Regions from separate parts of the Corynebacterium crudilactis genome, predicted to be linked through region 2. Evidence: riboswitches for the same ligand, from Rfam matches in the RefSeq annotation. Region 2 holds a riboswitch; the other holds the start of a gene.
The links. A riboswitch is a leader RNA that binds a small molecule or an ion and turns the genes downstream of it on or off. The one in region 2 is predicted to bind cyclic di-AMP.
Positions count from the first base shown of each region.

Region 1 (7,450 bases), 1.2 Mb from region 2:
TGCGCCACCGACGATGGCACCTGCGCCTTCAACAACCAATGCCTTCTTGATATCTGGCAGGTTACCTTCTGCATCAGCCAGGTTGCCCTGCTTGCCGAGTGCAGTCATGGTGCCCATGGCATCAAAGAAGTTAGCCAACACGAGGGTAAAGACCAGCAGGGTGGCAGCGATGACGCCAATGCGACTGAATGCGCCAATCAGATCTACGGCACCAACAATGGAAAGATCTGGCATGCCACCAAAGGAGTCAGGCAGAGCAGGAACAGCCAGTGACCAGCCCTCCGCATTTGCTTCGCCGTTTTCGAAAGATGCTCCAGAGCCAAAGACTGCCTCTGCGATAATTGCCAAAATGGTGGTTCCCAGGATGCCAAGGAAAAGACCACCGCGCACTTTACGCACAACCAAAATGCCACAGAGCAAGACGCCAACCACGAACACTAAAGTTGGCCAAGAAGCGATCGATCCATCAATGCCCAGGGTTACTGGCACGGTGGTGCCGGCAGCATCAGGAATGCGGCGCACAAAACCTGCATCAACCAGGCCAATCATGGCGATGAACAAGCCAATGCCCACGCTGATCGCAGCTTTCATGGATGTAGGAATCGCACGGAATACTGCAACACGGAAGCCTGAAACCGCCAAAATGACGATGACGATACCGTCCAAAACCACAAGCCCCATCGCTTCTGGCCAAGTCAGACCTTCACCAGAGACCAGCGTGACGGCAACCATGGTGTTCAATCCAAGACCGGCAGCAATGCCAAATGGATAGCGTGCGATCAGACCAAACGCGATAGTCATAACACCAGCAGCAAGAGCTGTAGCTGCTGCAACCTGTGCGATTCCTAGAGTATTTCCCTCAACGTCAGGGGTTGTACCAAGGATCAAAGGATTAAGAATGATGATGTAGGCCATTGCAAAGAATGTGACCACACCTGCACGGATTTCTGTGCCAATGCTTGATCCACGCTCCGAGATTTTGAAATATCGGTCTAGGGCTCCCCTAGTATTCGTTGAATTCCCTGTCGTCATAGCCGGATACCTTATTTTCTATTCAAGTTGTGAGAAAGCTGAAAAACTCGTGGAAAAGTCAGCTCATTCCACTATCAAGGATTCACCTTTTAGCTGAAACCTTTAGCGCAACAGAATTTTTCCACCTGTCTAGCAGATGAGGCAAGTCCACCAGCCAAAAGTGATGAACCCACCATTTTTCCACCCCAGTGGCCTAAACCAAGTTCTTTATATGCCCACACTCTAACTCAAAGGTGCGACACCTCGAATCCTCAGTTTGATTACTCGGGTGATAACCTCAATTTAAAGGCAAGAACAATAGTTGTTACGACTTCGGAAGGTCCGGCTGCACATCGTGGTGACCACAAGTTTTCTCATGGTTGACGGTAATATCCGCAACCTCCAGGGCCACATTGATCGCCTCGAAAAGGCGGCCCCCACAGCACCGCAATTCCGCGAGCGCATCATCGCACAATTACGGGAAGCTCCAGGCAGTGTGCAGGCTTCCGTCACGATTGAAAACAATCACTATAACGTCGAGCTGCGCCCGCCTCGCAAGCTCAATGCGCACGTCACTGTCGATGCCCACGGGCACCGCGATGAACGCCGGCACCCAAATATTAAAGGCCTAGATCATGCGTGGCAGAACACCGCCACCGCAAACAGCCGCCGCCAGGGCGCAGATGATGGCTTGCTTGTCGACGAATCCGGCCAGGTGATCATGGCAATCGGCGCTTCCCTTTTGGCAATCAAGGGAGACACCGTGTTTCATTCCACACATCCCCGCTCTTTACCTTCGGTGCTAGAAGCACCTGTTGTGGAATATTTGCAGGCCCAAGGCTGCCATGCCAAGCCTCGCCCACAGGGATTTAATATCAATGATCTGCGTTCTTCCGAAGTATGGCTGGTTGATTCCCTGTCGGGAATCCGCCAAGTTGTCGCTTGGGTGGAATACGGCTCCAAGTTCCCAGTGTCAGAAATACGTCCAGTTGCATCATTCGTACCGACTTTTTCCGAAGTCAATGACCACCTCTGGAAGAACGCACAACAAATCTAAAAGGCTGCACTGTTATTGTCGAAACTGTGAAAAAGCTTGCTACTTTAACCCTCCTCTCCAGCGCTGCGCTCTCTTCCTGTACTGCTCCCGATACTGCATCTGATGCGGCAGTCGAACGGCTAGTCCCAGAAATTATTTCCACTCATGCTTTTGATGCCACGTCCTTTACTCAAGGATTAGAGCTAGATGGCGATGAGCTCATTATCGGAACTGGACAATACGGTGGCTCGCGCATCTACCGCAGTTCCATCGATGGCCAAGAAACCACCTCTCGACCGCTTGATCCAGAGTTTTTCGGAGAGGGCATCACAAAACACAATGCTGTGGTGTGGCAATTGACCTGGAATGAAGGCATTGCTTTCAAACGCGATGCACAGACTCTAGAAGAATTAGATCGGGTCAGCTACGAAGGTGAAGGCTGGGGCATCTGCTCTACTCAAGATTCCCTTATTACTTCAGATGGCAGTTCCACCTTGACGTTTAGAGATCCGGAAACATTTGCAGAAACCGGATCTGTCGAAGTCACTCTTGAAGGCACACCGGTACAGGCCTTGAATGAACTCGAATGCGTAGATGATGCAGTCTACGCAAATATTTTCCTCGAAACAGACATCATGCGTATCGACCCCTCACGGGGAGAAGTCACCGCAGTGATTGATGCCTCAGGAATTGATAATAATGCTGCCCCGGATACAAATAATGTGCTCAACGGTATTGCGCATATCCCAGATTCGGATCGTTTTTATATCACCGGCAAGCGTTGGCCAGACCTCTATGAGGTCAGATTCGTTCCGGCTGACTAGACTCAAGACTCATGGCAAGCCGGAAGACCAAGCGTAAAAATCTCATTCAGATTCTCAGCCTCATTGTTGCAGTGGTGTTGGTGGTGATTGTCTCGGTGATGTTCCAGCAATGGTGGAACAATCGCCCCGAGCCGCTCCCCCAGAACATCTCCATCGCAGCAAGTGCTCCAGCTGGTGAAGTGGAGGTGTTCCCTTTCAGCTTGTGCGAGCCAGGCGTGGAATGTGAAGAGAACGACATACCTACGCTTGACGTCGGTGCTGATGAAGAACTGCATTTAAGCATTCCGGAAACAATCCACGATCATGATTGGTATCTGCTGACGATCTACGATGACCCTACAGCCAATGATGAGTTCTATCACACCAGCTATGACGCTACCGAAGCTACTGTGCCCGGATCAGTTGATCCAACCCAGGAAGGTGGGGAACGTCCTCGTCTAGTAGTCGTGGAGATTTCTTCTGTGATGATTGGTCAAGATGAAAATGGTGAAGAAGCTCCCTACACCGTGACGTGGTCTCTATCAACGATGAGTGAACCTGAAAACTAGTCACTTAGACAAATAGTTAAGGAGAGGATCCGAATATGGTGGATCCTCTCCTTAACTGTTTTAGGATTCGAGCTCTTTCGCAACAACGCGAAGAATTTCTGCTACCTGTGCTCCAGATTTATGTTCTGGGTATTGCCCATTAGCTAGCCCCGGTTGCACACCGCTTTCAAGAAGCGTGATGAGGTCCGAGATCATTCCATTGAGCTCTTCTGGCTTGTATTTACGCTGTGGACGCCTGCGTGGAGTTTCAAGAACCCTCACTCGAAGTGCTTGGGGGCCTTTACGGCCTGCAACAAAATCAAAATCGATCCGTTGTCCCTTGCTTAATTCGGTGACTCCTTTGGGAAGAACTTGCTTGCCAACGAAGCAATCTTCACCACCTGGATTGGAGACAAAGCCGAAACCACGCTCTGCGTCGTACCACTTAACCGTTCCGACAGGCACTTGTCCTCACCACTTTCATTCGCTGATTTGGATCAATCACTAGTTTTTGACCAGAAGAGGTTATTATACACCGCGAACATCGCTGCTAAAACTTGTCGGAAAGTTACATCACAACGCCAAATATACCAAAATGTAACACAAATCACACCCGCAAATTCCGCCGGGGTGACCTGCGATTTTAGTGGTAGCACAAGTTGGGATTCATATAGATTTCATAAATAACGTGACACAATCGTGACCTTCGAGTTACCGTGTACCTCAGGCACCGCAACAGTTCATCCATATATCCGGCTCATCGCCAAACCCTGTCTGGGGTCGGAGGCAGAACAACCCGCTTGGTGCATTGAACTTAAAAACCACAAACACCCGCACTTGTGCGGGACATATTGCAGACAGGGACGGGGAAACCACCCGCCATCTTTTAGTTAAGAAGGCACGGAGGCCAACTCCTTGGGGTGAAGCCAGGAATCCACTGGCAGAGCAACTCCTCACGCTCTAACCCGACAGCTAACCTCGACGGCGACAAATGAGAGGAAACTTTTTCATCATGGGACGTCACTCAGTTAAGACCAGCTCAGCACTAACCAAGATCGCAGCTTCCACCATCGCTTTCGGTGCTGCTGCAACCATCATGGCTCCTTCCGCCTCCGCTGCACCAGATTCCGATTGGGATCGCCTGGCGCAGTGCGAGTCCGGTGGAAACTGGGCAATCAACACGGGCAACGGCTACCACGGTGGATTGCAGTTCTCCGCTGGCACCTGGGCTGCCTACGGTGGACAGGAATTCGCTACTTACGCTTACCAGGCAACCCGCGCCCAGCAGATCGCTGTTGCAGAGCGCACCTTGGCTGGCCAGGGCTGGGGCGCATGGCCTGCGTGCTCCGCTAGCCTTGGACTGAACTCAGCTCCAACCCAGCGTAATCTTTCCGCACCAGCTCCAGCATCTGCTGCTCCAGCTGCCCCTGTCGCGGCATACAATGCTCCAGCAGCCAACATTGCTATCGGCTCCACCGATCTGGAGACCATCAACGCTACCTACGGTGCAGTCACCGGTACCTTGTCTCAGTACGGCATTGCAGTCCCAGCTGAAGTTGAGGCTTATTACAACTCCATCGTTGGTTAAGCACTAGCTACAACGCAAAAATATCTCGGGCGGGAACCACATGGTTCCCGCCCGAGATATTTTTCTTATACGCGCAAAAAGAAGCAGCCTCCCCCGGTATTTCACGGAGAGGCTGCCTCTTTTAAAAACTGCTTAGCGGTTGATGCGGGTGTACGGGTGTACGTATCCGGTCTCTACAGCAGAAACTGGGAATTCCTTCTCATCGCCCCAAGGGCTGGATGCGCCTGCGAGCTTGGAGATGATTTCAGTAACGACGTGACCGTCAGCTGGATTGTGCTCCGGCCAAGCCGGATCGACGAAGTGCTTCTTCTCTACGTTTGCCATGTTCTATATTCTTTCAAACTCTGGGAACAAAAGTCACCTCAACAGGGCTTAAACTTAAGAACATCATGAAAATAGACTCCCCCATCCCCACCCTCAAGGGTTGGTTGGATACTCAAAGTGATGATCAGCTATCCATAATCTTAAAAAATCGACCTGATACAGTCCTCCCATTACCACCCAATTTGGGGTCTCTGGCTGCGCGTTTGCAGTTGCGAGCCTCGGTGGTTCGGGCTGTGCTAAAACTCAATGCACTAGAGCTTGCGGTATTGGAGGCAGCTGCCAAGATCGGCGCTGAGCTCCACCCGGTAGCTGCCCCCGAAGTGGTGGAACATGTGCAGAATGCTTTCGGTGAGCAGACTCCCTCATCTCAAGATTGCCTCAACGCGATTAGCACTCTCAAAAACTATGCGTTGTTGTATGGCGATGAGCAGCTCATGATTGCACAAGAAACAATGTCGGCGTTGCCTGTTCATTGGACGCTGCTTCCTGAACTAAACGATCATGGCCTTAGTGAAGAACACGTGAGGGAAAGCGTCGACAAGCTCTCTGAGCGACACCGCAAACTGCTGGGCACGCTGGCTGCTTCAGGCGGCTTCGGTCTGACGCGCGATGCGGCGATTGATGCTGATCCGACGCGTCCGATCCCGCAGTTGCTTGCTGCGGGTCTTTTGGCGCGTGTGGATGAGCAGACGGTGCGCTTACCTGCGCTGGTACGGCGCGTCATCGAAGGCCGGGAGCAACTCCCCGCCCAGGTACGCCCGATTCCCTATTCCGCGGATCCAGGTGCCGATGACACCGGCATTGCAGCCGGCTTAGAGGTCGTGCGGCACATGCGCTTGCTTATCGACGCCCTAAGCCACCTTCCGGCACCCACATTAAAAGTGGGCGCTCTCGGCGTGCGTGTAATCTCTCGTTTAAGCAAAGAGCTTGATCTGAACGAGCACGATGTGGCGCGCCTCTGTGGTTTAGGTGTCGCAAGCGGGTTGCTTCGACGCGGTGTCCCAGATCCTTTGCCAACCGATGATGAAGGCGGAGATTATATTGCTCCCACGCCAATCGCTGATGATTGGATGGAAGCTGATCTCGCTGCGCAATTAGGCACATTGATGGCCGGTTGGTGGAAGCAGAATTTCGCTTCCTGGCGTGTGGGAGAAGCTGATGAAAAAGACAAACCAATCCATGTATTGAGTAAATCAAGCATCATCGAATCTCTACCTGATACACGAGCAAAGATTCTGAGCTCGCTCACTCGTGTCTCCCCCGATGAGCTGCATGCAGATTTAGCCTTTCATTATCCGCTCGCGGCAAGCCGAATGAACCCAGACACCATTGCCCACGTTCTTGAGGAGGCCAGCTGGATTGGTGCTTTTGCACAAGGCGTAACCACGGCTGGCCAGGCTCTGGTTGCTGGCGACGATCCAGCGGAAGTGATCACTGCACCTGCACCAGTGGAAAATTTCATCGTGCAAGGCGATTTCACCATTATGGTTCCAGGCCCGCTGACACCAGCCATGCAAAAGACCATGGATTCCATTGCCTTCTTGGAATCTTCTGGCTTAGCTTCCGTGTATCGCCTCAGTGAAAAATCTATCCGGCACGCTTTGGATCTTGGTCTCACGACTCCTGAAATTCTTGAGTTTCTGAGCACACATTCACTCACAGAGCTCCCACAATCTGTGGGCTATCTACTCAGTGATATCGCAAGAAAACACGGCACTTTGCGTGGTGGCCCAGCGTTGTCTTATATCCGCAGTGATGATCCTGCCTTGCTGCATTCCGCTGTCGAAGCCGGCGTTGATGTGGCTCTACGCCAGATCGCCCCAACAGTGGCCATCGCACAAGCTCCCTTGCTGCAGGTAATCACGGTGCTGCGCAAAGCAGGGTTCCAGCCTGTTGCCGAAGATGGCGAAGGTGCAAGCCTTAATGTCGCTCCAGCGCCAGCCCGTATTCCAGCAGCTGCACCTACGCCAAAGCCAACAGTATTAGATGAAGGCCGAGTACAGGCAGCGGTGAAAGCAATCAAACGCGAAAACTCCGCAGCCCAAGGAACTGTTTCTGAGCAACCAACACTCGCAGTACTACAAGCTGCCGTAAGAGGACAAAAAACAGTGACCCTAGGATTTGTAGATAAACAAGGAAT
Region 1 covers NZ_CP015622.1:848,546-855,995, reverse strand. Annotated here, with positions in the region: gene ccrud_RS04060 (NCS2 family permease) at 1-1,032, opposite strand, end outside; gene ccrud_RS04055 (aminotransferase class IV) at 1,367-2,068, shown strand; gene ccrud_RS04050 (glutaminyl-peptide cyclotransferase) at 2,095-2,871, shown strand; gene ccrud_RS04045 (DUF2771 domain-containing protein) at 2,883-3,419, shown strand; gene ccrud_RS04040 (cold-shock protein) at 3,480-3,863, opposite strand; cyclic di-AMP (ydaO/yuaA leader) riboswitch at 4,217-4,401, shown strand; gene rpf1 (resuscitation-promoting factor Rpf1) at 4,411-4,986, shown strand; gene ccrud_RS04030 (hypothetical protein) at 5,119-5,310, opposite strand; gene ccrud_RS04025 (helicase-associated domain-containing protein) at 5,376-7,450, shown strand, end outside.
Region 1: another riboswitch for cyclic di-AMP. It lies ahead of rpf1 (resuscitation-promoting factor Rpf1); the one in region 2 lies ahead of ccrud_RS09600 (C40 family peptidase).

Region 2 (7,450 bases):
TCTCGCCTTTTTCAATAAGCGCTGCACCAATTCCGGTTCCCAGTGCAAGGAGTACCCAGTTATCTGCCCCTTGAGCCGCACCAAAACGGTGTTCGCCCCACGCTGCGGAGTTGGCATCATGTTCTAAACGAACTGGGAGGCCAAGAAGTTTTTCGAGCTTTTCACGCACTGGCTCATCTCGCCATGGAAGATGCGGTGCGAATCGAACAACTTCACATTCTGGATCCAAAAATCCAGCGACAGCAAGTCCCACAGAATCAATGGGATAGTCAGTTTTAAGTTGTTCAACCAGGTCACAAATGCCCTGTTCCAATGCATGCGTGGTGTGTGGCGACGGTGCTGACAAACTGGTGACAATGCGCCCGGATTCGTCGACAAGCCCTGCTCGCATGTTGGTGCCGCCGATGTCAAAGCCCACCGCGAAACTAGCCGGTTTCTGTGGCATAAGAGTGCCCCTCGCGTTCTACACAGGAATGTACGTGAATTTAATCTTTCAAAGTATAGCCAGGAACCCTCCCGCAACCATCATCGTGGCTTAGCTCTGCAAAATATTATTCAGCCGCTCCCCCATGATTTCCCAGGCCCATTGCTGTTCCACGTGCGCTCGCCCGGCCGAGCCCATCGCGGCGCGGCGGATCGGATCATCGAGAAGCTCAATTATCGTTGCAGCTAGCTTGTCGACGTCCGCCCCCTCCACAACGACGCCAGTTGCCGGAGTAACGGTTTCTGGCGCGCCACCAGAGGTGCCAGCGATAACAGGAACTCCGCTGGCTTGCGCCTCCAGATAAACGATGCCTAAACCTTCAACATCTAATCCGCCACCACGCGTGCGTGCAGGCATTGCAAAGATATCTACAGCAGCCAAGGTATCCACCATGTCTTGATACTCAAGGCGGCCCAAAAACCTCACATTATCCTTGAGGTTTTCCGCCTGACGCCGAAGCGTTTGTTCATAACGACCACTACCCACGATCAGCAGCTGCGCATCAGGCCGCGCTTCGATGACTTTTGGCATAGCGTGAATTAAAGAGTCTTGGCCTTTACGCGGCACCAACCGTGAAATACACGCTATGACCGGAGTGGTTCCTGTCAGACCAAGTTTCTGACGCGTAGCACTACGATGTACCGCATCAACAGGCTTAAAAGTATGAATATCTACACCTGAAGGCAAATGCACATATTCAGGCTGCGCACCAAAGGCACTACGAAATCGACCAAGGGTATATTGCGAAATATAGGTCAGCACATCAACCTCTGCGCCAATCTTTCCTAAGGCTTGCCGTGCACCGGGTAGCATCGACCACCCCACCTCATGTCCATGAGTAGAGGCAATAATCTTGCTTGCCCCAGCTTGTTTCGCCTGTGTGGCCATTAACGCCAGTGGTGCTGCTGCCCCAAACCACACATTATCGATATCGCGCGCATGAATAATCTCCGTCATCGCATGCGCAGTAGTAGGCGACGGCAGCATAATCGAACGCGGCCACCTGATTACCTCATAATCCAACGTGGCATCATAAGCTCGCGCTTCCTCCGCATTTTGTGTAGAAGCAAAAACCACAATGGAATCTGGATCTTGGGTAGCAATGAAGTCCCGGAGATAGCTTTGGATTCCACCCACCCGAGGTGGAAAATCATTGGTCACTACTAGTGTTTTACGAGGTGTAGCCACAAAGATTCTCCTGACGAACTTTTTAATAGCGACGCGCACCATAAAACGGTGCTGAATCAACAGATACCACCTGAACAGGGATTCCGTAATCTGAGGCGTGCACAATTTTTCCGTCACCAATATACATGCCCACGTGCGTCGCCCCCGGGTAATAGCCAATAACATCACCTGGCTGCAATTGGTCACGTCCCACAGGAGTTCCGCCGGCCATTTGTGATTGAGAGGTGCGGGGCAAAGATTTACCCATTTGTTGGTACGCCCAGTAAATCAATCCCGAACAATCGAACTCATTAGGACCAATTGCACCCCACCCATATGGGCTTCCCAACTTAGACAGTGCTGCTTCCACCGCCCCAGAAGTTTTTGAAGATAGACCCAACAATTCTGTGAGATCTATTTCTAACGGACCATTCTTTGACACCCAGAGCTCTCGTTCCTCTGGACTCAATGTATCAACGCGATCTCGAATTTCCGTCTTCCGAGCATCGAGTTGCTCTTTTTCTGCATCAAGCTCAGCCTGACGAACTTTCAGCTGTCCCAACTGAAATTCAGCTTCCGCTTTAGTGCGGTTGGCTTGATACACAGCTTCCGCAGACTTTTCAGTCTCCTGATTAAGCGCCTCAACTACATCGCTGGTGTCTTTAGTAAGCGTGGCAAGATAACTCATTCGATCAATTGCATTTTGAGGATCTTCTGCAGATACGGCAATGCTCAAAGGATCTGTAACAGTGCCTCTGTACTTCGCCTGGGCAATCCGGTTAATTTCCGAACGATAAGCATCTACATTCTGAGAAGCTGCATCAGCGGCCTCTCGGAAACTTCCAGACTGTTCTTGAACTCTCGAGATTGTTTCCTCCCGCGCTTGAATATCTAGCTCAAGCTGCTTTACAGCTTCATTCTGCGCAGATGTCTCTTGGGAGACAACCTCAATATCGTCAATCAGCTGGTCGATTTCTTCACCGTATACAGCTTCGGGGACTAAAAATAAGGTGCTGGCAATCACACATGCCGCGATAATACTCGCAGACCTTTGACCAAACATCTTATGCAATCCCCTATCAAGCACATTTAAGCAACTAAACTACCTTAACCCTAAAAACGATTGCCACCAAGACAAAAACAAAGCGAGTCCTTTTCAGTGTTTACTGAAAAGGACTCGCTTTGAAAAATAAGCTCAATACAGCTTAGAAACGAACTGCAGAGTGGAATGGCATGTAATCCAAAGAATGCTCTGACAGAGGAGTTGCGCTGTTCAGTGCGTGAATGACGGTGCCATGACCGGAGTAGATGCCAACGTGAGTTGCACCTGAGTAGAACGCAACGATGTCGCCAGCCTGAAGATCAGAGTAGGCAACTGGAGTGCCCTGTGCAGCCTGAGCCTGGGAAGTACGTGGGATGGACTTGCCAACCTGGCTATACGCCCAAGAAGTTAGTCCAGAGCAATCGAAAGCGTTTGGACCAACAGCACCCCAACCGTATGGTGCACCAATCTTGGTACGAGCAGCATCTACAATTGCCTGGCCGTTGCTCGCTGGAGCTGCCTGTACAGGCGCTGCAGGTGCATCAACAACTGCTGCGTAAGCAGTTGGAGCAGCCTGACTGCTCAAGGAAGGGATCCACTGATCAATACCAGGAACGTTGTTGAGACCTGGAGTGTTTTCAATACCAGCTACATCAATGCTGAATCCGGTGTTAGGAACAACAATCTCAGCTGCCTGTGCTGGAGAAGCGATAGCTGCTGTAGCGCCAAGCGCAACTGCAGATGCTGCAACAGCATTACGAGCTGCGGTTGAATTGCTGCGACGATGTTTACCCACTGATAAAACTCCAAATCTTCCTGTTTGCTGACCGAGTTAGCTGTCGGGTTCGGAGCGGAAGGCTCCTATTCCCACTCCTTCCCTCTTTTCAGAGGACCCTCGTGGGAAACTCACCCCAGGAACACTTGTGGTTCCCCGGCTCGCCGCACTCCCTAAAGAATTTCCCTAAGGTATGCATGCGATTAAGCGTCTATTTGTTTCTTTAATGCTGGAGGAAGATTAGCTCCCGTCCCGCAATGTCTCAATAAGGTTACGAAACCGCAACAACACTTGTCTAGCCCAGAGCCAAAAATCGAGCGTTATACAACCGTTATCGCAGATTGACTTGACCGCAACCAAAAACCTTCACTCAAGGTAGCACCAGTAAGGGGAAACCCTGATAACCCTGAATCCATGCACCGACCTGCAGGTTCAGGAATCTCCATAAAAGAAAATTAAAGATACCTCACCTCTCCAAGATCAAGAAGTGTCCACCAAATCCCATCATGTGACAATAATCACCTATATCGACTCACCCCCTGAAATTTGCAGTTATAGCAACAAAAAGAAGTGCAAAACAGGCCCTGTTAAGTGCTATCAATCTAAAAATCAAAGAGCAGAACACTCCTATATATAAGGAGAAGAACTATGTGGAAAACTGCACGGCAAAAGCCCCTTAGCGGGATATTCTTCCCTCCCCCTGCTAAACAACTCCACAGAACCATGAGAGGAAATTTCCATCCTCTATCCCTGATCTCCTCTCACAAGGCTGCGGATAAGCTTAGGAACATATCCTTTGCCCCGCAGGGAAACAAAAATACTCCCCGCTAGTGATGTGATCACTAGCGGGGAGTATTTAAGAAAAAGAGTAGAAACTAGTTCTTGTCTAGGTTCTTGTCACTCTCAATGTTTGCATCATTGAGGGCACGGAGAGTCTCTGCTTCCTCAAGGTGGTTTGCGTGCTCAATTTCCTTAGCCTTAGCCACGATGTCCTCTGGATCAGATCCAAAGAATCCACCGCGTGTTTCGACCTCAGAGTATCCAAGCTGGTTCATCTGCTTTGGAACTGGTGCGCCGGCGTATGGCAATGGAATTGGGTGTCCATGGTCATCCACAGGGCCTAGAGGCTGGTGAACTTCAATGAACGCGCCATTAGGCATCTGCTTGATGACACCGGTTTCAATACCATGTTCAAGGACCTCACGGTCAGAACGTTGGAGACCAATGCACAGGCGGTAAGTGATGAAGTAAGCAATAGCTGGTCCGAAGATCAGACCGATACGGCCGATCCAGGTCATTGCGTTCAGCGAAACATGGAACTGCATCGCGTAAACATCGTTACCACCAGAAACTGTCAGGAGGATGTAGAAGACCAGTGCCATAACACCCAAAGAGGTGCGGACTGGAACGTCACGTGGACGCTGAAGCAAGTTGTGGTGCGCATCGTCGCCAGTGAACTTACGCTCAATGAATGGGTAACCAACGAGCAGGACCACAAGGATGCCCAGCATGATAGCAACCCAGAAGACAGATGGGATGGTGTAGTTACCGAAGTAAAGTTCCCATGCAGGCATAACACGAGCAGCACCGTCTGTCCACAGCATGTAAACGTCAGGCTGGGAACCAGCGGAGACCTGTGAAGGGTTGTATGGACCCAAGTTCCAAATTGCGTTGATGGTTGTAACACCAGCAAGCAAGGTGATGAAACCGAAGACGATCAGACCGAAAGCAATAGCCTTGATTGCGAACAGTGGCATGATTCGGACACCGACAACATTGTTCTCAGCACGACCAGCGCCTGGGAACTGGGTGTGCTTCTGGTACCAAACAAGCGCAAGGTGAGCTGCAATCAGGCCAAGAATGATGCCTGGAATGATCAGTACGTGTGCGATGTAGAAACGATCCAACATCAGATCAGATGGGAAGTCTCCACCGAAAATCATCCAGTGCATCCAAGTACCGATGATTGGAAGACCAACGATAATCGCGGACATGATTCGAAGACCAACGCCGGAAAGCAGGTCATCAGGAAGGGAGTAACCCATGAAGCCTTCAGCCATGCCCAGGATCAACAGGACGACGCCGATGATCCAGTTTGCTTCACGTGGGCGACGGAACGCACCGGTGAAGAAAATACGAAGCATGTGAACCAGCATGGACACTACGAACAGCAGTGCTGCCCAGTGATGCATCTGGCGAATAAACAGACCACCGCGAACCTCAAAAGAGATATCCAATGCAGTTGCGTATGCACGAGACATTTCCACACCGTTAAGTGGGAGGTAACCGCCGTCATAAATGACCTTGGTGATTGATGGATCGAAGAACAAGGTCAGGTAGACACCAGTCAGCAGCAAGATGATAAAGCTGTAAAGAGCAATCTCACCAAGCATGAAGGACCAGTGGGTCGGGAAGACCTTGTTAATTTGGCGACGAATACCCGCCGCCATGGTGTAACGGGAATCAAGATTGTTTCCCACGTTAGCTAGACTCATGACTTACGCTCCCAGAATGCCGGGCCGAGTGGCTCAATGAAGTTGCCAGCGGCGATGAGGTATCCCTCTTCATCAACAGTGATCGGCAGCTGTGGCAGTGCACGGGCTGCCGGTCCGAAGACTGGCTTTCCATAGTGCAAAGCATCGAACTGCGACTGGTGGCACGGGCACAGAATACGGTTGGTCTGAGCCTCGTAAAGAGAGGTTGGGCAACCGATGTGCGTGCAGATCTTGGAGTAAGCGTAGTAATCACCGTAGTGGAAGGACTCCTGGCCTTCGCGCTCGATGACCTTCTCAGCGTCAGCAGTACGAAGACGGATTAGCATAACTGCGTTACGCGGACCGTGAACCGAGTGCATCTGGTGCTCGTAAACATCCTTTGCAGGATCGTACTCTGCACCATCGTTAACCATTTCCGCAGGAAGTGGAAAAACGGTTTCCATGGAAGCTGCAGCGAGATCCTCAGGACGCATGCGTACAAGGCGGGATACACCAGTGGTTACCCAGTGCTGGCCAGTTGCATCAGTGTGAGACTCAGCAATAGCTGCGGTGTCGCGGCCCAGGTAGACCTTGACGTCCTTTTCAATGAGGGTCCAACCGGAAGTCCATAGGGTGCCATCACCCTGAACATCCATTGGACCTTCTTTTGGCTTCCAAGGGTTCTTGATCATGCCACCCAGAGGAGCAACGATGGTCAAGCCGGCGAGAACTGCTCCGCCACCTGCAAGTCCCATGATCAGCTTGCGACGTCCAAGAGTGGAGGTCTGCCAAGAATCATTAAGCAATGCAATGATGGTACGACGGTCAACTTCTTCGGAAGGGCCATCGTGACGACGCTGAACTGCAATTTCCTCTGGAATAAACTTCTTGACATAGAGGACAACTGCGAATCCCAATGACAAGATACAAAGACCTGAAGTAAGACCCAGCATCGGGGTGTACAGGGTGTAAGCAAGGAGACCTTCGTCGCCGTGTGCCTTGTATTCCCATGGCCAGAAAATGTAGGTAGCCAAGAATCCAAGGCCACCAATGATACCTAGAACAAGCCAGAGAGTGACTGCACGTGCAGCACGCTTCTCTGCGGGATCGTTCTCGATAGGGAAACGCTCTTTGCGGTACGCAATAGTAACGTCATCCAGTTCCGTACCAAGGCGTGCAAGATCCTCATTGCTCATCGCATTGAGTTCTTGGGTGGTGTACTGCTTTTCGTTGTTACTCATGAACGCGATCCAATCCACATAGCGGCGGCCACGAGGACCAAGATGCCGAATACCCACATGAATAGACCCTCAGCTACTGGGCCCAAGCTACCGAGTGAGTAGCCACCTGGGGAAGGAGTTTCCTTGGTGGACTTGATGAAGGCAATGATGTCCTTCTTCTCATCTGCGGAAAGCTGACGATCGGAGAACTTAGGCATGTTCTGAGGACCGGTAAGCATTGCCTGGTAGATCTCCTGCTCGTTTGCAGGATCCAGGTTTGGTGCGTAC
Region 2 covers NZ_CP015622.1:2,055,003-2,062,452, forward strand. Annotated here, with positions in the region: gene ccrud_RS09585 (ROK family glucokinase) at 1-445, opposite strand, end outside; gene pimB (GDP-mannose-dependent monoacylated alpha-(1-6)-phosphatidylinositol monomannoside mannosyltransferase) at 536-1,672, opposite strand; gene ccrud_RS09595 (C40 family peptidase) at 1,695-2,714, opposite strand; gene ccrud_RS09600 (C40 family peptidase) at 2,857-3,489, opposite strand; cyclic di-AMP (ydaO/yuaA leader) riboswitch at 3,501-3,688, opposite strand; gene qcrB (cytochrome bc1 complex cytochrome b subunit) at 4,344-5,963, opposite strand; gene qcrA (cytochrome bc1 complex Rieske iron-sulfur subunit) at 5,960-7,183, opposite strand; gene qcrC (cytochrome bc1 complex diheme cytochrome c subunit) at 7,180-7,450, opposite strand, start outside.